Linked DNA regions of Flavivirga spongiicola. The protein of the gene in region 2 binds, or shares a complex with, the protein of the main gene of each other region. Links are inferred from orthologs where the notes say so. Each region holds a gene or a part of one and is shown on either strand. Other genes may lie near its edges. The genes, in order: mnmE and mnmG.

What was found.
Region 1: the proteins of mnmG (region 2) and mnmE are in contact, whole or in part, in a solved structure (PDB 9HIP), measured with the Escherichia coli proteins. The link is inferred for Flavivirga spongiicola from one-to-one orthologs.

The regions. Positions count from the first base shown.
Region 1 is NZ_JAUOEO010000001.1:4,580,943-4,593,730, forward strand. Bases 9,850-12,788 are described here. They hold mnmE (tRNA uridine-5-carboxymethylaminomethyl(34) synthesis GTPase MnmE), read right to left. Parts: upstream 12,050-12,788; coding sequence 10,649-12,049; downstream 9,850-10,648. Other genes in these bases: Q4Q47_RS18175 (hypothetical protein), read left to right, coding at 12,443-12,788. Outside these bases: Q4Q47_RS18155 (PorP/SprF family type IX secretion system membrane protein), read right to left, coding at 1-908; Q4Q47_RS18160 (T9SS type B sorting domain-containing protein), read right to left, coding at 922-9,042; Q4Q47_RS18165 (hypothetical protein), read right to left, coding at 9,626-9,793. UniProt on the Escherichia coli protein: Exhibits a very high intrinsic GTPase hydrolysis rate. Involved in the addition of a carboxymethylaminomethyl (cmnm) group at the wobble position (U34) of certain tRNAs, forming tRNA-cmnm(5)s(2)U34.
Region 2 is NZ_JAUOEO010000001.1:2,087,006-2,099,822, reverse strand. What follows is about bases 177-3,144. They hold mnmG (tRNA uridine-5-carboxymethylaminomethyl(34) synthesis enzyme MnmG), read right to left. Parts: upstream 2,613-3,144; coding sequence 741-2,612; downstream 177-740. Other genes in these bases: ybeY (rRNA maturation RNase YbeY), read right to left, coding at 2,853-3,144; Q4Q47_RS08355 (class I SAM-dependent methyltransferase), read right to left, coding at 177-661. Also shown: more of Q4Q47_RS08355, read right to left, coding at 1-176; more of ybeY, read right to left, coding at 3,145-3,263; Q4Q47_RS08340 (DUF4175 family protein), read right to left, coding at 3,256-6,708; gltX (glutamate--tRNA ligase), read left to right, coding at 7,624-9,201; Q4Q47_RS08330 (hypothetical protein), read right to left, coding at 9,322-10,002; Q4Q47_RS08325 (SPFH domain-containing protein), read left to right, coding at 10,081-11,010; Q4Q47_RS08320 (hypothetical protein), read left to right, coding at 11,003-11,530; Q4Q47_RS08315 (hypothetical protein), read right to left, coding at 11,744-12,244; Q4Q47_RS08310 (GNAT family N-acetyltransferase), read right to left, coding at 12,307-12,817. UniProt on the Escherichia coli protein: NAD-binding protein involved in the addition of a carboxymethylaminomethyl (cmnm) group at the wobble position (U34) of certain tRNAs, forming tRNA-cmnm(5)s(2)U34.

The DNA.
Region 1 (12,788 bases), 2.5 Mb from region 2 along the record:
AAGACTTCAAAAATTAAGAGTACTTCGTGCGTTCCACCTGTATATGCTCTTAAATCTGATAAAGGGTATTCATAAGCATAGCCAATTCTTAGCTGATTAGATATTTGAAAATCCACAAGTGCTCCAATAGCTTCAGTTTGCTCATTAATACGATAAGCAGCCCCTAACCAAAATTTTTCGTTAAATAAAAAATTAGTTGTAAAATCAAATGAAGCAGGAGCTCCATTAGTAGCTCTAGCTAAAACTGAAGGTTTAAATTTAATAGCATCATTAAGGTCAAATACATAACCTGCTGTTAGAAAATAATTAATTCTTTCTAGAGAAACAAAATTTGCCTGAATGTTATTCCTAGTATTATTTAAATCAGTGTTTAATATCCGTGGGGCAGATAATCCGATATACCATTTATTGGTATGCCAATAAAATCCGACGCCAAAATTAGGAGCTATACGATTAGAAAACTCATTAAAAAATGGGTCATTCGCAATTGAAGAATCATCTAATAATTTTTGATCAAGATTGAAAAAAGTAAAACCTCCTTTTAAACCAAAAGCAAGTTCTGTTTTTTTTCCTGTTTTAATTGTATAAGAAAAATCGCCATAAACATAAGAGAAGTTTTCAAATCCCAAATGATCATTTATAAAAGATAGCCCCAATCCAATCCTTTCATTTCTTAAAGGTGAATGTATTGAGGCAGTTTGAGTTACTGGAGCACCTTCTATACCAACCCATTGACTTCGATGTAGTGCCGTAATGTTTAATGTTTCTCTACTACCAGCATAAGCAGGATTTATTGAAACTGTATTAAACATATATTGCGTAAACTGAGGCAATTGTTGTGCAAATGCTGATATACAACATAAAAGTGCAGTTGCAATCATGAGATTATACTTAATATTTATTTTCATAATAGCTAAAAATTTATTTTGTTCCCAGATAAATTGGGCCTGTGATTGGTTTTATTCCACTGTTTTGAATATTTACTATATAATAATAAGTTCCACTAGGAAGAGTGTTTGCGCTTCCTAGTGAATTTTTCGAAGACTCCCCACTCCAATTATTCTGATAATTATTGGATTGAAATACTAAAGAACCCCATCGATTGAATATTTTTACATTAAATATAAAGTCGCAGTTTTCAACACCAGTAATGGCAAAGAATTGATTATGCTGATCTCCATTTGGTGTCACTCCTTTTGAAATAATGACATCTTCAGAACTACATGGAAAAACAATACAACGATCATGCAGATTAATTGTGACTTCAGTAGAACTCACACAATCAATCATAGTTGTTGCAGTATAGGTAAATATGTAATCTCCCAAGGGCAAATCAGAAGGATCAAAAACACTTCCATTAAGAATTACATCATTAGGTCCAGAAGTAAATATCCATGTACCGTTTGTAGGTTGATTCGTTAAAAAGGTATCCAGATCTATAATACCATCATCTTCACAGGCTACAACGTCTAATACAATAGGATTTGCTTCGAGAAGCTCAATGACAATATCATCAGTAAAAATAAAGCAACCATTGTTATCCGTTACAAGAATATTGTAAACATCAGGAACTAAATCAGAAAATATACTGCTATCCTGAGATGTTACTCCATTATCAATAGAATATATATAAGGTGCTGTCCCTCCAGTAGCTCTTAAGATGATTTCTCCTAAGATACCAGCGTCACAATCCACATTAAGCATTGAATCAACTATCACTCCAAGAACCTCAGGCTGTGTTATATCTATGGCTCCTGCTGCTGGAGCACAATTATTCACATCGGTAACAGAATATGTTAATCCTGTTCCTGCTAATACGTTGGTAAAGATACCTGTATCATTAACCTGTCCGTTAAAGGTATAGCTGTATGGTGCTGTGCCACCTGTCGCTGTAAAGGTTACCGTAGTCGTATCATCATTACAAAGTATCGGGTCTACTTCTGGTGTACTTGCTAGTGTTATCGCATCGGGTTGTGTTATATCTAAGGTTCCTGTTGCTGGTGTACACATATTAGCATCAGTCACAGAGTATGCTAAGCCTGTACCTGAAGCAACATTAGTAAACACTCCTGTATCATTAGTTTCCCCATTAAAGGAGTACTCATAGGGTGCTATTCCACCTGTGGCTGTAAAAGTTACCGTAGTCGTATCACCATTACAAAGTATCAGATCTACCTCAGGTGTACCTATTAGACTAATAACTTCTGGCTGCGTAATATCTAAGGTTCCAGTTACTGCAGCACAGTTGTTAGCGTCAGTGATGGAATACGGTAGCACCGTTCCTGCTGCAACATTAGCAAAGATGCCTGTATCATTAGTTTGTCCATTAAAAGTATAGCTGTATGGTGCTATTCCACCTGTCGCTGTAAAAGTCACTGTGGTTAAATCACCATTACAAAGTATCGGATCTACCTCAGGTGTACCTATTAGACTAATAACTTCTGGCTCCGTAATATCTAAGGTTCCAGTTACTGCAGTACAGTTGTTAGCGTCAGTGATGGAATACGGTAGCGCCGTTCCTGCTGCAACATTAGCAAAGATACCTGTATCATTAGTCTCGCCATTAAATGTATAGCTGTATGGTGCGGTGCCGCCTGTCGCTGTAAAGGTTACCGTAGTCGTATCTCCATTACAGAGTATCGGATCGACTACTGGTGCATTTGTTAGTGTTATAGCATCTGGTTGTATAACATCTACGATGCCTGTTGCTGGCGTACATGTATTCGCATCGGTAACAGAATATGGTAATCCTGTACCTGCGGATACACCTGTAAAGATACCTGTATCATTAGTCTCGCCATTAAATATATAGCTGTATGGTGCGGTGCCGCCTGTCGCTGTAAAGGTTACTGTAGTTGTATCGCCATTACATAATATCGGATCGACTACTGGTGCATTTGTTAGTGTTATAGCATCGGGTTGAACAACATCTACGGTGCCTGTTGCTGGCGTGCATGTATTCGCATCGGTAACAGAATATGGTAATCCTGTGCCTGCGGATACACCTGTAAAGATACCTGTATCATTAGTCTCGCCATTAAATGTATAGCTGTATGGTGCGGTGCCGCCTGTCGCTGTAAAGGTTACTGTAGTTGTATCGCCATTACATAATATCGGATCGACTACTGGTGCATTTGTTAGTGTTATAGCATCGGGTTGAACAACATCTACGGTGCCTGTTGCTGGCGTGCATGTATTCGCATCGGTAACAGAATATGGTAATCCTGTGCCTGCGGATACACCTGTAAAGATACCTGTATCATTAGTCTCGCCATTAAATGTATAGCTGTATGGTGCGGTGCCGCCTGTCGCTGTAAAGGTTACTGTAGTTGTATCGCCATTACATAATATCGGATCTACCTCAGGTGTACCTATTAGACTAATAACTTCTGGCTGCGTAATATCTAAGGTTCCTGTTACTGCAGCACAGTTGTTAGCGTCAGTGATGGAATACGGTAGTGCCGTTCCTGCTGCAACATTAGCAAAGATGCCTGTATCATTAGTCTCGCCATTAAATGTATAGCTGTATGGTGCTGTTCCGCCTGTCGCTGTAAAAGTTACCGTAGTCGTATCGCCATTACATAAAATAGGATCGACTACTGGGGTATTAGCTAGTGTTATAGCATCTGGTTGTATAACATCTACAGTGCCTGTGGCTGCCGTACAAGTGTTAGCGTCTGTAATAGAATATACAAGGTTAGTTCCTGCTGCTACGTTATTGAACAAGCCGGTAGCATTGGTCTCTCCATTAAAGGTATAGGCATATGGTGCCATACCGCCTGTGGCCGTAAAGGTCACCGTAGTCGTATCGCCATTACATAAAATAGGATCGACCACTGGGATACTTGCCAATGTAATTGCATCTGGTTGTATGATATCTATGGTGCCTGTAGCTGCCGTACAGGTATTTACATCAGTAATACTATACGCTAATCCTGTGCCTGCTGCTACGTTATTAAATATGCCGGTTGCATTGGTCTCTCCATTAAAAGTATAAGCATATGGTGCCGTACCGCCTGTGGCTGTAAAGGTCACCGTAGTCGTATCGCCATTACATAAAATAGGATCTACAACTGGGGCATTAGCTAGTGTTATAGCATCTGGTTGAATAACATCTACGTTGCCTGTGGCTGCTGCACAGCTGTTTGCATCTGTAATACTATATGCTAATCCTGTACCTGCTGCTACGTTATTAAATACGCCGGTAGCATTGGTCTCTCCATTAAAGGCATAAGCATATGGTGCCGTACCGCCTGTGGCTGTAAAGGTTACCGTAGTCGTATCACCATTACATAAAATAGGATTTACCACTGGGGTATTAGCTAGTGTTATAGCATCTGGTTGTGTAATGGTAACTGTTATCGGTGTAGGATCAAGACAGCCCGTAACGTTCGCATCGTTCACAGTCACAGTATAATCCCCGGAAGCAAGCCCAGAAAATTCTCCGTCGGTGTTTGTTACAGGATTCCCATTAATTGTTGTTGTATATGTAAATGACCCTGATCCTCCAGAAGCATCAACATTGAATGCTCCATCGTTACCTCCAAAACAGGACACATCTACATGGTCTGCAATGGCTTCTATAGTTTCAATTTCATCAGGTTGTGTAATTTGAGCATTGTCAATGGCTTGGCCATCATTACCTCCAGGAATGAAATTAGCATCTTGAACCGTAATGATATAGTTACCAGCAGGAAGATTGCTAAAATCAAAAGTGCCGCCATCTGTAGCAACAGTAGTGGTATCTGATCCATCACCAGAAAGGATTACAGTATATGGTGCTACTCCACCTGTAATAGTACCAGTAACATTACCATCTGTATCACCATTACAAGCTAGAGTTTCTCCATTAACTATCAAAATAATAGAGTCTGGCTGGGTAATTTGCACATTGTCAATAACTTCACAACCCGTATTGCTTATACTGAAGTTAGCGTCTTGTATAGTGACAACATAGTTACCAGCAGAAAGATTGCTAAAATCAAAGGCACCACCATCTGTTGCTACAATAATAGTATCAGAAGCATCACCAGAGAGTATTACAGTGTAAGGCGCAGTACCTCCAGATACTGTACCCGTAACATTACCATCTGTAGCACCATTAAAAGCTAAAATTTCTCCATTAGCTATTAAAACGATTGCATCTGGTTGAATAACATCTATAGTTCCAGTGGCTGCTGTACAAGTATTTACATCAGTGAAAGAATATGCTAGTCCAGTACCTGCTGCTACGTTATTAAATATGCCTGTTGCATTGGTCTCTCCATTAAAGGTATAAGCATATGGTGCTGTACCACCTGTGGCTGTAAAGGTCACCGTAGTCGTATTGCCATTACATAAAATAGGATCAACCACTGGGGTATTAGCTAGTGTTATAGCATCTGGTTGTATGATATCTATGGTGCCTGTGGCTGCTGTACAAGTATTTACATCAGTGAAGGAATATGCTAGTCCAGTACCTGCCGCTACGTTATTAAATATGCCGGTAGCATTGGTCTCTCCATTAAAGGTATAAGCATATGGTGCTGTACCACCTGTGGCTGTAAAGGTCACCGTAGTCGTATCGCCATTACATAGGATGGGATCTACGACTGGGATACTTGCCAATGTAATCGCATCTGGTTGTGTGATCTCTATGGTACCTGTGGCTGCTGCACAGCTGTTTGCATCTGTGATACTATATGCTAATCCTGTACCTGCTGCTACGTTATTAAATATGCCTGTTGCATTGGTCTCTCCATTAAAAGTATAAGCATATGGTGCCGTACCGCCTGTGGCTGTAAAGGTCACCGTAGTCGTATCGCCATTACATAAAATAGGATCGACAACTGGGGTATTAGCTAGTGTTATAGCATCTGGTTGAATAACATCTACGTTGCCTGTGGCTGCTGCACAGCTGTTTGCATCTGTAATACTATATGCTAATCCTGTGCCTGCTGCTACGTTATTAAATATGCCGGTAGCATTGGTCTCTCCATTAAAAGTATAAGCATATGGTGCCGTACTGCCTGCGGCTGTAAAGGTTACCGTAGTCGTATCGCCATTACATAGAATAGGATCTACAACTGGGGCATTAGCTAGTGTTATAGCATCTGGTTGAATAACATCTACGTTGCCTGTGGCTGCTGCACAGCTGTTTGCATCTGTAATACTATATGCTAATCCTATGGCTGCTGCTACATTATTAAATACGCCTGTTGCATTGGTCTCTCCATTAAAGGTATAAACATATGGTGCTGTACCACCTGTGGCTATAAAAGTCACCGTAGTCGTATCGCCATTACATAAAATAGGATCTACAACTGGGGTATTAGCTAGTGTTATAGCATCTGGTTCAGTAATGGTTACGATAAGAGATGTAGTATCTTCACAACCACTAGTATCTCTAATATAAATAGTATGTGAACCCGCTGTAAGCCCTGTAAAAATTCCCGTAGTATTTGAAAAATCTACATTGTCTAGACTGAAGCTATACGGTATTGCACCACCACTGGGTATTATTGTAAAAGCGCCATCATTACCACCATTACAACTTACATCTATATGGTCTAGGATAGATTCTACACCTTCTACATCTGTGACACTTACTTCTAATGATGTTGAATTGGCTTGTGAGCCTGGACAGAACGTAGTTTTTGCGATATAATTGGCCGTATATGTTGTGGTTGAGTTGATAAAGACAGTGACTAAATTCCCGCTACCTAAATTATTGCCCTGATCGTCTACCCATGTAATATCAAAAAGGTTGTTGGGCAAGTTAATGGATAACTGTATGTTTTCACCAGGAAAACATATCACATTATTGGATACTCTAGTAATTACGGGGTTAAATACTGGTGGTACTAATTCCGTATCCAGATTGACACTTCCACATAACGAGGATATTCTTACAAAGTAATCGCCTTGTGCAACATTCTCAAATAAGTGGGTGAGGCCTCCTGAAGCATTATTTATTGTGAAAGATTGTACAGGCGTAATAGGGCTTGCTGTTTGAAATAATTCAAAAGTTATAGGATAGGTAGGTGAACTACTGGTAACCTCTGAGAATACAAATCCTGTAGATGGATTATTGGCATCGCAAAAACCACCTATGGTTGTTCCTGTAACAATTTCAAAAGAATCTATAGTTACTGGAGCCAAAAATTCTCTATTGTTGCTGCTTGAGGTTGCAACGGAAAAAACATCAGCATTATTAGGTAGAATAGATGGAGAGGATACATTGTTGAATCGGAGCAGATAATCGCCTTGCGAAATATTATTAAAAATTCCGGAATATCCAGTAGGGGGTATTTCTCCCTGTACTAAGGTTCCCAATCCACCACTGCCATTGTTTGTCCATAATTCTGTTTCGCTAAAATGAAAAAATGCATTAGTCTCATTCATATCGAATTGAATACTTCCAGAGCCTACACATCCAGCAGTTGGAGTTATTTGGGGGGTGTATTCGGTTATTGTGCCTGTTGAGAATGGAATAACACGCTGTGCCCCACATGGATAACTTGCTGTAAGTGTATAGTCGCCAGGCGGAATATCTCCAATCTGCTTAGAGGGTGTTATGTTGCCCGTATTTCCTACAACTACAGGAAAATTAATGGTATATGTGCCTCCCAGTGTAAAGGGATGTGTGGGATTGATGGTTTTACTAGCAACAAAAGGTACCGGATTTATAGTATATGTTATAGGCGCAGCAATTGGAACAGGGTTATGTACACTAATAGCAAAGGTGCCTTCTAGTACCGACTCGCTATCATTAATGGTTATTTGGTCTAATGGGCTGGAGTTAGGGGGCGTATTAAATGTCTTAACAACAGTATGGCAAGCATCCGCGACGGTTAGTCTGTAGGTTCCACTCCTAGGAAGTGAAGCACTAAACCTATTTGTTGCATCAAGTGGAAAAGAAGTATTAAAAGTTCCTGGGGAACTTATTTCTTGTATAGCTACAGTAGCGCTAGGAGTACAAAACATAGTGTGGGTTGCCCTACTTCCTGGAGGGACTATTTCAGCTTGACTCTGAAGCGTAAATGTTTGTGCGCAAGTAGTTGGATCAAGACTACCGTTTACAGTAAAGTCGAGTAAATTATTATCTATAGGTGCTGCTGTTTCGGAAATATTGAGTACGGAACATCCATTATTAAATCTCAATGTATAGTTCGCACCTCCGCTAATACCAGGAGGATAGGTAAAGACCATAGAAACTCCATTAAAAGAATTCACGGTCAGGTTTTGAGGTGTGCCGCCATTAATACTAATAGTGGCATTACCTGGTAGTTGAACTATATTGGCACCTTCAGGTGAAAACACTAAATATTCAATAAAGGGGATGTAACGATTACAATCTATAGTACAATCCCTTCTCATAGTAAATATTCTAACATCGGAAATACCTGTAGTATTGGCATTAATAGTAGGAGTTTCTGTTTGGGTTACACCGCAAATATCATCTGTAACGTTTAATGTAACCTGCTCACCGCCATTCATACCGTTAAACGTATGAGATGTATCTGTTGTAGGTCCAAACGTTTGTGTTCCAGATGATGGTGAAATCACCTGATATGTAAAACTATTAAAAGTACTACTGTTAACATTAACCGTTAATGTACCATCGGGCGTGGATTGATTTGCATTATTTGGACAAGACGGTGCTGTAGAACTAAAACTAATGTCCATATCTTGATAGGACGTGGTTACGGTAATGGGATTGTTTTGGTATTGTATGGTTGTACTGCCATTAATAAACCGAAGGTTATAATCACCAGGCGCTAAATCGTTAAACTGAGCAACTCCAAAAATATTCACATTTAGTGGTATGTCAACGCCTGAAGGTGTCGTTAATATAGCGAATTGACCCACACATGGTCCACCACCAGGAAGAACTGCAGTTATTCTACCATTAGCAGGACAAGTAGAATTGCTGGGAATTACTATGGCATTGTTTGGATCGCATTGCGATAATGCCATTTGTGTTCCAAATAGCATTAAAAATATGATTAGCAATACATTATATTTTTTACCGATAAGGGTTTGAGTAACTTTATTATTCATAATAGCATGATTTTTAAGAACCTCAAATTTATTAATAGAATTAACTTGTAGTTTCCGACACAGCTTCATCAATACTTATAAATCGCTTATCGGTTTATATTAATTGTTTATCGGTATTTGACTAATAATTATTCAAAAGAGTAAAAAAAGTATTGATTTTAGTAAACAATGATAACTTTACTTATCAATTTAAAGGCTGTTTAATTTTGAAGAGTTTTAGAGTCCATATAATAAGATTTACTAATCCCTATTCCTATGAATAAATATGAAAAACAATACTGTAAATAGAAATGAAAGTAATTTACATCTAAGGTTTTAAGTTAACTTCAAAACCTAATTATATAATGGAAATGATTTTAATGGTATACAGATTGCCAGTAAATCTTATTTTAACTTTGTACTTGTAATAATTTCTTTTAATGAATTCTTAATAGATTAATTTACAAGGACTATTTATTTTGATTTTTCTAGCTCATTTATTTTTTATAAACAAAGAGAAACAGTCGTTTCATAATTCCATTAACGAAAATACTTTACTACATCGAACTAAAAAAAATCAATAATACTTATTAGTATTCACTATTTAATATCGCTTTAATGCTTTTTCAATTTGTATTAAATTAAGTCTTCTTTTATTTTCAATTGCTTTTTCAAACCAATCAATGAGTTCTCTTGCATCTAATTCGTCGACCGCTTTAGTAGCCATAAAAACAATTTCTGAACGTTCTCGTAAGTTATATTCGTATTTCATAGTATATGGGTGTTAATTTTATTTCTAGTGATTTATTAATGAGGTTTGATTAATTATTAAATATATAAATATGCCAAAAGAAACACAGAAAAGAATAAAAAGAACGTATTCGATTATTGTAATTGGGAAGAATCGTTTACGTAAAAAAAATAAAACTTTTCTTATAAGTAGAACTGGTTCAAATATTGGTTTCATATATAAATCAATATTATATTAAGATTAAAATATGTATAAAAATAGTTTACTATAAACCTAAACATTTGTTATAGGTCATATGCATATGTTTATGTTTATAGGTACTTTAATAGAATTGATTGGATAATTTTAAATAAACACTCCTTCAATAATTTATTGAAAGAGTGTTTTGCTATTAATAAACCAACCTCAATTTGATAATAACTAACCCGATTTTAACATATTTAAATTAGTATAATACTAAGATATTAGGTTTAGTATTTCAATCATTACATAAATCCTTTAAAGGTTAATACCATCTTCTTATCGGGTTGTATATTGCTCTTTCGAAGTAAAACATGACTCTTTAGATAACAAATAAAAGACTGGAATTCCAATAAAAAAATGAGCATTTCTCTTGCTAGTTTATGGTTTTGATAAAATAATAGTGGAATAAAAAAGTAACCCCAAGCGAATTAAACCGAAACCATATGAAAACAAAAACCCCACAATTCATAGGAACTGTGAGGTAATGAATTTGAAAATATTTAAGTGAGCCAATCCAGATTTGAACTACATATAGTAATCCCTTTATTTGATATATTTCCTAAAACTATAAATGGTTAGGTGAAATAATGGTGAAACATAATATTTCCTTAGTTATTGTATATAAGGATACAGTTACTTTCCTATACAGAAATTAGCAAAAATATTCCCTAGCAAATCATCATTTGTGATTTCGCCAGTAATCTCACCAAAGTAGAATAGTGCTTGACGAATATCTATAGCCAATAGGTCTCCTGATAGACCAGATTCTAGCCCGCTTTTTACTTTATCAATTTCCTCAAAAGCTTTTAAAAGGGAATCATAATGGCGCGAATTGGTAACAATCGTATCATTATTTCTTAGAGCTCCTGTATTAACAAAACTTAAAAGCTTATTTTTTAATTCCTCTACTCCCACTCTTTGTTTTGCAGATAATAGTACATAATGAGACCTTTCGACTGCGCTCAAGGTGACATCTAATTCATTCATTTTATCTTTAGATAACTTATCTACTTTATTGGCGATAATAAGAATTGCCTTTTGGGGATATTTATTCTTTATTTTTTCAATCTCGAGTTGAATAGTATCAAAATCACCTGATTCCGAAGCATCAAAAAGATAAACAACTACTTGTGCCTGTTCTATTTTTTCAAAGGTCTTTTTTATACCAATGCTTTCTACGACATCTTTAGTATCTCTTATTCCTGCTGTATCTATAAACCTAAAACCTATACCCCCAATTGATATTTCATCTTCAATAGTATCTCTAGTTGTACCTGCTATTTCTGAAACTATGGCACGCTCTTCATTTAAAAGTGCATTTAAAAGTGTAGACTTTCCAACATTAGGTTCGCCTACTATAGCAACCGGAATGCCGTTTTTAATAACATTGCCAACAGCAAACGAATCTATTAATCTCTTAAGTACAAACGTAATGCGTTCTACTAAATCTTTAAACTGCGTTCTATCTGCAAACTCTACATCCTCTTCTGCAAAATCCAATTCTAACTCAATTAAGGAAGCAAAGTTTAACAGTTCCTCACGAAGCTTTGCTATTTCTGATGAGAAACCACCTCGCATTTGTTGCATGGCAATTTGATGAGACGCTTCATTATCACTTGAAATTAGATCGGCCACAGCCTCTGCCTGACTCAAGTCTAATTTACCGTTTAAAAAAGCTCGTAAAGTAAACTCACCTGCTGTTGCCATTCTACAGCCTTGACGTAAAAACAACTGAATAATTTCCTGTTGAATATAATTAGAACCATGGCAAGAAATCTCAACAACATTTTCACCAGTGTATGAATTGGGATTTTTAAAAACAGATACCAATACTTCATCTATAGTTCTATTTCCTTCTATAATATGTCCTAAGTGAATGGTGTGTGTGTCTTGTTTACTTAATTGCTTTCCTGAAACTGATTTAAATTGACTTTCTACGAAGCCTATAGCATCTTTTCCAGATAATCGTATAATAGCAATAGCACCTGCTCCTGATGGCGTTGCTAAAGCCACTATGGTATCTTGATTAATCATCTGACAAAAGTACTAAATTTGTAATGCTAATACCTATAAGATAAACTACAAAAAATCAATCCTTAAAATAAATTAAAACACTTTATTTGTTATGGTTTTCACTCACAAAAGACAAAATAAATTTCAAATAACTGATTATACCATAATAAAATTATAAGAAACATAAACATTTAGTAGTATTCGTATAAAAAAATTATAAAGAACATAATTTATAACACATTTTACAGAATTATTTACAATTACATGATTAGCAAGTATTTAGCCTTGCACATATTATGCATACATAGTATATTTGCCATCCTGTTTTTATAACCACATAATAATAATTTAACAGGAATTATAACTTCCAGCCACAACCCAAATAAATTGAAGTGTATAATAAAAGTGCAGTATATGAAAATTATTGAATCAGACTTTTCTAATCATATTATAAAGTCAGCACAAAAAGAATTGGGAATCATATTCTTTTTTAATCACATAGCCGTTATAGAGTTTAACGAAGGTGTACACGTTGATATTAATAATTCATCTGAAATTTTTGATGAACTAAAAACCTACTTTGGTGATTCAAGACCATTTGGTGTGGTCGCGAATAGGGTAAATTCTTATTCTGTAAAATTATTGGATATCGATTTATTTAGACAGAAAGTTAAAAACTTACGTAGCTATGCTGTTGTTGGGCATAATAATGCAAGTAAAATGAATGCTGAGATTGAGAACAGTTTCTGTATCTCAGATA
Region 2 (12,817 bases):
TCAAAGCTAATTTAGAAATGGACCTTTTATTAAAATGCCAAAGATGTCTTGGAACATCGTAAGCGGCCCAAAATTCTTTATAATATTTTGCATCGTAACTTTTATAATTTGGAACAGCAATTATTAAAGTGCCATTGGGTTTTAATAATTTTTTAAAAACAGTAATATGATCTTCTAAATTTGGTAAATGTTCCAGTACATGCCAAAGTGTAATAACATCAAAACTTGCTGATTCAAATTTTAAAAGTTGTTCAATTTTAAAAACAGAATTATTAGTTTTTCTATTAGAAATTTCTCTAGCTTTTTCATCAGGTTCAATTCCAGAAACCGTCCAATTATTTTGTTTTGCAGTTTGTAAAAAATCACCTGTGCCACATCCAACATCTAAAAGATTTTTATCTTTTAAAGAAAAGGAATTAATTAATTTTAGTTTCTTTTTTAAAGAGATCTTTCTAATAAAATGATATACTTTTTCAAATAGATTTCGTCGTGTATCTGTATGTGAAATATAATCTTCACTTTTATAATAATCTGGTAATTTTTCTGAAGATGGTTGCGGTATTGTTTCTAGAAAACCATATTCATTATTTTGAATTAATTTAAATGTTTCGCTTGAAACAGAATGATCTTTTACAATTAAATAAGGAGCGTTATTTTTCATTTGAAATAAATTCTGAATCAAGTTAAGAATGATAAAAAATTAAAATTTAATTTAATGTTCCACGTGGAACGTTTTAAAATTATCTACCCATATAAACCAATAATACAGAAATATCATTAGGAGAAACACCACTAATTCTTGATGCTTGTGATACGGTTGTTGGTTGTATATTTTTTAGTTTTTCTCGTGCTTCAAAACTCATAGATTTAATTTTAGAGTAGTCAAAATTCTCAGGAATTTTTACATACTCTAACCTACTTAATTTGTCTGCATTGTTTTTTTCTTTGGCAATATATCCAGAATATTTAACCTGAATTTCTGTTTGTTCAATAACTTCATTATCTAAATTATTGTCTTGAATATATTGTTCTACAGCTTTGAATTTTCGAACATCATCAATCGTGATATTTGGTCTGGAAAAGATTTTAAACATCTTATCAGATTGTTTCACTAAAGCAGATCCTTTAGACTCTAAAACTGGATTTGCTTCTTCCGGTTTTACACTTGTTTTAGAAAAGAAGTCTACAAATTTTTCAGCATCGTTGTGTTTTTGTTCCATTCTTTTTAAACGCTTTTCGCTAGCTAATCCAAGATTAAAACCTTTTGGAGTTAATCTTAAATCTGCATTATCTTGACGTAATAAGGTTCTATATTCTGCTCTAGATGTAAACATTCTATAAGGCTCTTCCGTACCTTTTGTAATTAAATCATCTATTAAAACACCTATGTAAGCTTCATCTCTTTTAAGTGTAAATGCCTCTTTTTCCTGAACCTTTAAACAGGCATTTATACCAGCCATTAATCCTTGAGAAGCTGCTTCTTCGTATCCGGTAGTTCCATTAATTTGACCTGCAAAATATAAACCTTCAATCAGTTTGGTTTCTAAAGTGTGTTTTAATTGTGTAGGTGGGAAATAATCATATTCAATAGCATAACCTGGTCTGAATAACTTCACATTTTCAAAGCCTACTACAGATCGCAAAGCTTTAAATTGTACATCTTCAGGTAGTGATGTTGAGAAGCCATTTACATAAACTTCGCAGGTATTCCAACCTTCAGGTTCTATAAATAATTGGTGTCTATCTTTATCTGCAAACCGATTAATTTTATCTTCAATTGATGGGCAGTAACGTGGTCCTAAACTTTTAATTCTACCATTAAACATTGGCGATCTGTCAAAGCCTTCACGAAGCAAATCATGTACCTCAAGACTGGTATAAGTCATATGACAAGAACGTTGATTTTCTAATGGTTTTGTGATGTCTAAATAAGAGAACTTTTCCGGATTATCATCCCCTGGTTGTTCTGTCATTTTGGTATAATCTAAACTACGTCCGTCTACTCTTGGAGGCGTTCCTGTTTTCATTCTACCAGAATTAAAACCTAAATTCACCAACTGTTCTGTAATACCAGTTGCCGCTTTTTCTCCTGCTCTACCACCACCAAAATTCTTATCTCCTATATGAATCAATCCATTTAAAAAAGTACCATTTGTTAAGATAACAGACTTTGCTTTTATGGCTATTCCTAATGATGTTTTTATGCCGGTTACTTTTCCTTTTTCTACTATTATACCAGAAACCATTTCTTGATAAAAATCAAGATTGGGAGTTCCTTCTAAAAGCAGTCGCCAGTCTTCAGCAAAACGCATACGGTCACTCTGTACTCTTGGACTCCACATGGCCGGTCCTTTAGATTTGTTGAGCATTTTAAACTGTATGGCAGAAGTATCAGAAACGATACCACTATAACCGCCAAGTGCATCAATCTCTCGTACAATTTGCCCTTTTGCAATACCTCCCATGGCAGGATTACAAGACATCTGAGCTATGTTTTGAAGACTCATGGTAACAAGTAATGTCTTACTACCCATATTTGCAGCAGCTGCTGCTGCTTCACTTCCTGCGTGGCCCGCTCCTACAACTATAACATCATACACTTCATTAAACATAATTTATGGTTTTAAATACACCTGTGTTCCACGTGGAACACAGGTGTAATTTGAGTTTGCAAATATACGTTGTTTCTTGAAAATACATATTTTGTATTCCCACTATACCTATAGTTTTAATTGGTTAGTGAGTCTGTATTCCTCATTTTATGATTTTACTGAAACAAGTTCAGCACGGGCACAGGAAAGGCAATTTTAATAGAAACTTCAAAAAATCATTTTAAAATGTTAGCTTTTATATTAAACTAATTGCTTTAAATAATGGTTTTCCTTATCTCGCATTACTTTAGCTTCAGAATCTGTTTTGTCTTTATAACCACAGTAATGAAGTACACCATGTATGATAACACGATTTAGTTCTTCTTCAAAAGAAACAGAGAAATCTTTAGCATTATCTTTTACCCTTTCCACAGAAATAAAAATGTCTCCCTGTATTAATTTTCCAATGGAATAATCGAAACTAATAATGTCTGTTAATGTATCATGATTTAGAAATTCTACATTTAATTTATGAAGGTATTCATCATCACAAAACACATAATTAATGGCTTCTATTTTATAGGCTTCTTCAGAAATCGTATTTAAAATCCAGTTGGAAATATGGTCTTCATTCTTTAAAGAGAAATCGGTTTCGTAATTGAAGTTAATCATTATTCTGCTTAAAATATTCTTGCACTTTCTTTTTATAAACTTGTTGCAAAGGTAAAGCTTGTCTGTTTAATATTTCGGTGGTTTTAAAATATTGTTTGGCAGTAGGGATTTGATTGTTTGTATTATTATTGAAATTATTTTTATTCGTTTCAGATTCTCTTTTATTATCCTCGCCTTGCTGAAAAGTAGCGTTCTCTAGTTTCAATAACTGATGTTTTAATAACATCATTTTTTGAAGCGTTTGATTTGTAAACCCTTTATTCAACAAATCCAATTCAATGTCTTCCATCTTTCTTAACAAAGCATTTCCATTACCTCCTTTTCCCTTTCCTTCTTTAGCTAATCTTTCTTCTAATGCTTTTCGCAATTGTTGTTGCTGTTGGTATATTTCATATAATAAACCATTCATATCCTCATTGGTTCCTTCACCTTCTCCCTCATTTTGATTTCCATCTTTTCCTTCGCCTTGCTGACCTTCTTTGTTTCCTTTTTCACCTTTGTCTCCTTTCTTGCTTTCTTCTCCTTTTTCACCTTCTTTTTCACCCTTGCCTTCCTGATCTTTAGGGTTTCCTTTTTCACCTTTCTTCATGCCCTCCTCCATCATCTTATTAAGCTCTTCTTGACTCATAATAATATCTGGTAATTGCATATCTCCTTGTCCACCTTTTCCAGGAGACATACTCATATTCTCCTGCATGTTGTCTAAAACATCACTTAAAAAGTTTGCTAAATTATTTGCTGCTGTTACAGCAAACTGTTGATTAGATACTCCTTGATATAATTGATTTTCGGCTAATAAACTTAAAGCTTTATCTATGTTATAATAGACCTCTGTGATTTCTTTATTTACTCTTTCAGAAAGTTTTGGTTGACGAAGCGATAATGCAAATAAGCTATCATCTATATGCTCAAAATGTTCTTTTAAATTGTTTTGCTTACGCAAATGAGATGCAAATTTATTATGATTAATATCGATACTTTTAAACTGATTCATGACCCCTTCCTGATCAAAAGAAAATAACACCAGATTATCTAAAATCTGTCGAAGCATATCTACATCTTCCTGCATTTGTTCACCACCACCAGCTTGCATGGCACCTTGCATTTGCTGACTCATTTTTTTCATTTTTTGAGCTGCTTTCTTTTGACTCTTTTGTGCATTCTTTAAATCCTGATTTTGCTTTTCTTCTGGTGTTTCTCCTTCTTTTCCTTCTTCACCAGCTTGCTCCTGTTCTTTCTTTTCTAACGATTCAGAAGCATTTTCCTGTTCCTTTTTAATGGCATCTTCTTCCAATTTATCCTGTGGAATATCTATTGGTTTTTTTAAAGCTTTACTATCTTTTTTTAAATCTTCTAATTGCTTAGAGAATTCATCAAATTCTTTATTAAGCGTTTCTTGTTTTTCTTTAGTATTTTCTTCTTCAGATTTGTTAGATAATTTTTCTTGCTCTTCAGCAAGTTTATTTAAATCATCCTTAAGCTTATTTAATTTCTTTTCAACATAAAAGCGTTTCGTTAATTCCAGTAACTGTTCTAAACTCCGTTTTTTGTTTTTATTTTGTTTAGCAAGTTCTTCCAATTTCTCGGTAATAACATCTTCTTTATTAATTTTTTCCAGAAGTTCTTTTAACTCATCTAAAAGCTTTTCATCTTTCTTGAGCTGTTCTTCATTTTCTTTTAAACGTTCTTTTAAATCTTCTTTAAATGGATCTTCTTTTAAATCCTCCTTTTGAAATTCTTCTAAATTATTTTTTAACTTCTTATTGAAGTTTTTCATCATTTCATCTTGTTGTTTCTGGCGCTTGAAAAATGATTCTAACTTTTTCTTATCGTTAAAATTTAAATTCGTTTTTTCTTTTTGAGTTTTAGTTAACTCTTGTAACTTTTTATCCTGCTCATCGAACTTCTCTAAAGATTTATTTAAATCTTTAATGGTTTTGCTTTGTTCTTCTAAATTCTTTTGTGCGGCTTCTTCTTTTGTACGTTTTCTATAAGTAAATACATGGCTTTTTGCGGTTTTATATTTATTAATTACATCATTATCAGATACTTGAAAATATAAATCGTAAGGAACACCGGCTTTAATATTTAAATTATTAGGGAAAGCACTTACAAAATCTGCAATATTAGAATTAGAAATTGGAATGGTTTCAAACTGTTTCTTTTTTTCATTATCAGATGGATAATATACAAGTTCTAGTTTACTAAAACCATAATCGTCACTCACTTGCCCATAAAAGTATAGCGTTTGCAAATCCAAACTATCTGTTTCTACTTTTAAGTCGATCTCTGGGTATTCATCTTTAACAACGCCAATGCTAAACGCTAAGTTTTCGTAATTCTGAAGGTTTTTATTGCTGGTACTTAAGCTATAGTCTAAATTATTATAAACACGTTTAGAAGCTTCAAAAACATCTGATTTATTAGAAGAAAAATCAATAGTATCATGAGCATATAAATAAACGTGTTCTGTTGCTTTTGTTTTTAAATGCCAAAGTATATTAGTGCCCTCTGGAACCAACGCATTGCCTGTACTTTTAATAGTTTCATCTTTCTTTTTGGTATAGCTAGGATAATCTAAAACCATTTCGAAACTCAATAAAGATGGCACTTCAATAATTTTAATTTCATAAGGTTTAGACCTTACATCATTAGCAGACAATTCAAAATTAATATCTGTTTTAAGTTGAGAAAATACGTATTCAAATTCCCCTACTCCTTTTTGTTGTAAAAAATAAGTTTCGTTATTATAGGTTATTTGGGCACTTTCTGGAGTAAGTTCTCCTGCTGTTTTTACAATGAGTTTAAAATCTTTATTCTCAATAGCTTTTAAATTATCATTTACTACAAAAAACTGAAATGGAGCTGGTGGTTCATAAGCCGTTTTGTAATGAACAACACGCTCATAACTATCACTAAACCAACTAAAATTACCAGTTAAAAAAGTGAGCAATAGGATTAAAATCGGAATCGCAGCATATTTTAAATAACGGATGTTTTTTTTAAGGTTAACAGCCAATTTAAAAGGAATTGGATGAAGTTCTAATGATTTCTGTTCAATGCTTGCTAAAAGTAATTCCGACTGCGATTCATTTTGATGTAGTTGAAGAACATTTAATAATTTATCATTTACCTCTGGAAAATGTTGTCCAATAATTCTTGAAGCATCTTCGTAATTAATACCTTTTTGAAGCTTGAATAATTTGGCTAAAGGCGTTGCAATAAATTTAAAAATTAAAACAATTTCTACAATGACAAACAACCAAAATAAAATCGTTCTGGCTGTGGTACTTAACCATAAAACATGTTCGATAAATAATGTAAATAAAAAGTATAATAGGCCTATAGCAAAAAATAAAATAGCACCTTTTAGTAATTCATTTGTGTAATAGCGCTTAATAAATGCCTCTAACTTATTCTGTATGCTCTTAAAGTTACTATTCATGACCAGGTTTATTGATGTCTGAGACCGACAAATTCAATTGTGAGGCTGTCTAAAAAGTGTCATTCTGAATGCAATGAAGAATCTCTTAAAAACATAATATATTGATTTACAAAATTATAAAATTCTTCGCTATGCTCTGAATGACAAAATATATTACTTTTTAGACAGCCTCGTTCTTTTAACGACTTACTAAACTACAATTTTATTTAGTAAAGCGTTTATAATTAAGTGTTAATTGTTAAGTTCTAATTAGATATACAGATGATTATCTATCATAAATGTTAACTAATAAAGCTAAGATTTTAGAATTTTAGTAGTACTTTAATAGTAAGTTATTCTTAAATACTTAAAAATAAAACCCCCTCATAAATATAATTTAATGAGGGGGTTAGCGTAATAAGGTATGATGTTATAACTCTCAAATATAACCCATAACTTATAATTACAACTTATTTTCTGTAACGCTATAAATGTATAGGCTTTTAATTATTCTGGTCTTTTGTTTTATATGAAGAACAATAAAAAGGCTTTAAGAGACTATAAAAGGATATTTAATCTAAAAATTCTCCGACCCTTGGGTCGGAGTTTCCTATTAACCTCTCCAAAGGAGAGGTCAGAATTGCCTTTTTTTGGCAATTCTGGGTGAGGTAAAATACAGAATTTCGATTTATGACCTTGAGGTCAAAACTTTGTGCTCAACTTGATTGAGTATGAAACCAGCGAAAAACTCCTGTGGTTCTACCCTGGTGATAGTTGGTTTCAAGAAATTCTTTATTACGATTAAGTCTAATAAAAATTGATGTTATTTAGTGTCGGATATATTAAGAATTTATATATAGTCATTATTAAAAATCTTTATGTCTGGTGTTTTTCTATTAGAGCTTATCTGTATCTTTGCAAACAAATTTATAAGACATGACCAAAAACGTTCGTGTGCGTTTTGCGCCTAGCCCGACGGGACCATTACATATAGGTGGTGTTCGTACCGCTTTATTCAATTATTTATTTGCAAAAAAACATCAAGGAACTTTTGTTCTTAGAATAGAAGATACCGATCAAACGAGATATGTTGAAGGCGCGGAAAAGTACATTGTTGATGCGCTTAATTGGTGCGGCATTCTTTTTGATGAAGCGCCTACTTCGACTGCGTTCAGTGCAAATTCGAAAAACGAAACATTTGGTCCTTACAGGCAAAGTGAGCGAAAACATTTATATAAACAATACGCCAATGATTTAATTGCATCTGGCAATGCTTACTATGCTTTTGATACTGCTGAAACATTAAATTTTCATAGAAAAGATCATGAGGCAAAAGGGAAAACGTTTATATATAATTGGCATAACCGTTTAAAATTGAGTAATTCTTTATCGCTTAGCGCGGAAGAAGTTAAAGCGAAATTAGATGCCGGTGATGATTATGTGATTCGATTTAAATCTCCACAAGATGAAACGCTCCATTTAACAGACATTATTCGTGGTGATATTAAAATAGATACTAATATTTTAGATGATAAAGTATTGTTTAAAAGTGATGGTATGCCAACCTACCATTTAGCGAATATTGTGGACGACCATTTAATGGAAATAACACATGTTATTCGTGGTGAAGAATGGTTGCCATCTTTAGCATTACACTATCAATTATATAAGGCTTTTGGTTGGGAGGTTCCAGAATTTGCACATTTACCATTAATTTTAAAACCAACAGGAAAAGGAAAATTAAGCAAGCGTGATGGTGATAAGTTAGGGTTTCCTGTATTTCCTTTAGAATGGACAGATCCTAAAAGTAATGATATTTCAAGAGGTTATAAAGAAGATGGATACTTTCCTGAAGCTATGGTGAATTTCTTAGCATTTTTAGGCTGGAACCCAGGAACCGAACAGGAAATTTTTAATCTGGATGAACTTATCGAAGCCTTTGATTTAAGTCGTGTTAATAAATCTGGTGCTCGTTTTGACCCTGATAAAATAAAGTGGTTTAATCATCATTATATGCAAGAACAGAGTCATGATGATTTGGCCGAGTTGTTTAAACCCATTGTTGATGAAAAACTAGATATTATTGTGAGCGAAACGAAGCAATCTACTCCTCATAATGATGTAGATGTGAATTATATTTCTATGGTGATTGGACTCATAAAAGAACGTGCTACATTCATCTCAGATTTTTGGGGTTTAAGTCATTTCTTTTTTCAAGCGCCAGAAACTTATGATGAAAAAGCATCAAAAAAGGCCTTTAAAGAAGGCACCAAAGAACTTATGCTGGAATTGGTTTCAATAATTAACACCATTGAAGATTTTTCAGTAGAAAATCTTCAAACCAAAATTAAGGGTTGGATCACAGACAATGAGATTGGTTTTGGTAAAGTAATGATGCCATTACGTTTAGCATTAGTAGGTGCTTTACAGGGCCCTGATGTATTCGATATTATGTTTATGATTGGTGAAGGAGAAAGCGTTAAACGGATTGAAGCAGCGATCGCTTCTTTATAAGCTTTGGCATTCCTGCGAAGACAGGAATCCACTTTTGTGATTTCAATTTATTAGTTTAACTGAATCTCAGGTTTAATACCTTTTCTTTTATAAGATTCCTGCCTTCGCAGGAATTAAAACCTAAAATGAAACAATAGCACCTAAAACCAACATGGTTTGGTTCCCTTTAAAACGGGCGTTACCTCCAGTTGCATCTAAATTTTCATTTTCAAGCTTTTTCAAAATATTTGTGAAACCATAAAGATACTGTGCCTTAAGTTTCACGTTTCTTATACCTACAGAAGCACCTATAGCACCATTCAAATTAAATTGCGAAATATTAGTAATATCTTCCGCAGATAAATTGGTGTAGTTATTTATATAATAACCTTCTTGGACTTTGTTTTTAAATTCTAATTTGCTGTTATATTGCAGCATCGGCCCTAGATCTATAGTAACATAATCTGGAATTATTTTTATATGACCTAAAAATGCTATTTGAGCAGCAAACATTTTATATTCAATAAAAGTTTCTTCGGTACTAGATATAGCAGGTCTTCCTAAAATTTCAATATTGCTTTCAGATAATTGCATACCAAAACTCATATTGTACCATTGATGAGGAATGTCAACCATGGCTGATAATCCACCTAAAAAACCATCCCCTTGTTTGGTAACAAAGTTACTAGTTGTAATATCAAATTTGGTAATACCACCAGTAATACCAAAGCCATTAGAAATTCGATAATTTCCTTTTTGTGCAAAATTTGTTGTAACAAAACAGGTTACAATGACTACTAATAAAATAAGTTGTTTTTTCATAACAGTTTTAGGGATAGGTGTGCAAATATAACTTAAATTAGTAACTCATTATTTTCTAACAATTTTTATATAAATAACATGAACTATTTTCTCATTCCCATTATCGTATTTGGATTAATAATATTAATCTCATCATTCTTTATTGTGAAGCAACAAACCGCAGCTATCATAGAACGCTTTGGTAAGTTTCAAAGTATTCGTCATTCAGGTCTACAATTAAAAATTCCATTAGTGGATAGAATTGCAGGCAGGCTAAGTTTAAAGATTCAACAACTAGATGTTATTGTAGAAACAAAAACGAAAGATGATGTATTTGTACGTCTAAAAGTATCTGTACAATATAAAGTAATCAGAACCAAGGTTGAAGATGCTTTTTATAAATTGGATTACCCACATGATCAGATTACAAGTTATGTGTTTGATGTGGTACGTGCAGAAGTGCCAAAAATGATTTTAGATGATGTTTTCTTAAAAAAGGATGATATTGCTATCGCTGTAAAATCTGAATTGAATGATGCTATGCAAGATTATGGTTATGATATTATTAAAACATTAGTGACAGATATTGATCCTGATGCTCAAGTAAAAGAAGCTATGAATAGAATTAATGCTGCAGATAGAGAAAAAACAGCTGCACAATATGAAGGAGATGCTGCTCGTATTTTAATTGTTGAAAAAGCAAAAGCTGAAGCTGAAAGCAAGCGCTTACAAGGTCAAGGTATTGCAGACCAACGTCGCGAAATTGCACGCGGTTTAGAAGAATCCGTTGAAGTACTTAACAAAGTTGGTATTAATTCACAAGAAGCATCTGCGCTTATTGTAGTAACACAACATTATGATACGTTACAGGCTATAGGTCAAGAAACCAATAGTAACCTGATCTTGTTACCAAACTCACCTCAGGCAGGTAGTCAAATGTTAAATGATATGGTGGCAAGTTTTACAGCTAGTAATCAAATTGGAGAGGCCATGAAAAATACTAAAAAGAATAAAAATAAAGATGAATAAAATAACTTCAACTGTTTTAATGCTACTGCTGTTTTGTAGTAGCATTTCTTTTGCCCAATCTACCGAAACATTAAAAGCATCGGCTTTAAGAGATGCTAAAATTGCTTCGCAAGCCACCCTTAAAATGGATTTTGATAAGCTTTTGGACTATACCTATCCTAGTGTTTTGGAACTAATGGGAGGTAAAGAAAAAGCCATTGAATTATTAAACTCAACGTTTAATACTATGAAAGAAAGCGGTTTTGTTTTTGAAAAGGCTAATGTTTTGGGCGTTTCTGATATTGTTTTTGAGGATGATCAGTATCGCTGTTATATAGAAGGTTTCAACCAGATGATTATGAGTGGTATGAGAATAAAATCTAAAAGCTACTTGTTTGGAATTTATAATAGTGAAGCAAAATTTTGGTATTTTATGGAAGCTAAACAATTAAAAAATGAAGCTATGATGAAGCAGATATTCCCAAATTTTAAAACAAGTCTAAAGATTCCCGATGATGAAACGACTACTGAAGAGATATGATGTACTAAGCGGTCTAAAAGTGTCATTCAGAGCATTCCGACTGTTGTCGGAGTCGAAAAATCTCATAACCTATACATCGAATGAAAATTAAAGGTGTGCAGTAACTATTATGTTTATGCAATAAACAAAGGAACAAAAAGTAAGTTTAGATTCTTCAGTCGTTCCTCCTTCTGAATGACAAAATACATTACTTTTTGTTCCTTTGTTTTTAATCTATAACTTTTTAAACTTAGGTTTTTCTTTCTTTTTCTCAATGTTATCACCACCACTTATCCTACCCGGAAATGTTAAAGCAGTACTCGCAAACGTTGTTCCAAAGTTAATATGTGCATAATACACTTGACTAACCGCATCTTTTACCTGGTTTTCAGATAATTCTTTTAAAGGATGAATAAATATAGACCACAATACACCGTCTGAAACGGCATATTTGACGTCTAGAGCAGTATGAAAGTTAGCAACCAAAGCTGCCTTAATTAAGTCATCAGTCAAACTATTTGAATCTGCAATTGGAGACATAATTCGCATTCTATTATGATTTGTATCCGTAATAGACATTAACGGAATTTCTTTAATAAAAAATTGCCAGGCACCAGGATTTCCTTGAATGGAATCACTAACAGTTGTATAAATGGTGTTTAGCTTTTCATTATTCATATCCTGCGAAAAAATACAGAATGGTAAGACTAATAAAATGAACGCCAGTTTTTTCATAATACTTAATTTATCTTGTTTAAGTCGAAAAAACAAATGTATCCAAACAAAAACAACCCAGTTTAGTTTTTAAACGGATGTCGTTCTTCCCAGTCTTGTGTTGGATTCATTAACCCAAATATGGCTTTTAAGATAGCATTCAGGAATTTATTGGTATGCTTTAAATATACCAACATAGCTTTTGGTCTTGCTCCTACAGAGCTTTTAATTTCCATAGCTGTTCTGGCATAGACTACAGATGAAAATTTATTTTCAATCCCAAATTTTACCATATCATAAAGCATATTCTGGTATAACTGATTTGGATATTGGTGTTCTTTATCATAACCTAGAAAATAGGTTTCCAGGTTTTTACCATTCAAGATTAACGTATAAAATCCGACTAACTTATCATCTAGATAATAGCCAAATATTCTAAAGTTTTCGTTTAGTTTTTGTTTTAAAATATAGAAATGTTTTTCTGGTAGAATGAAGGTGTTAAACTTAGCATTATTAGAAACGTTTAAATATAAGTGATGTAATTTTTGTGTATTAGCTTGAACAGCTTCCAGGTCTAATTCCATACATTTTATA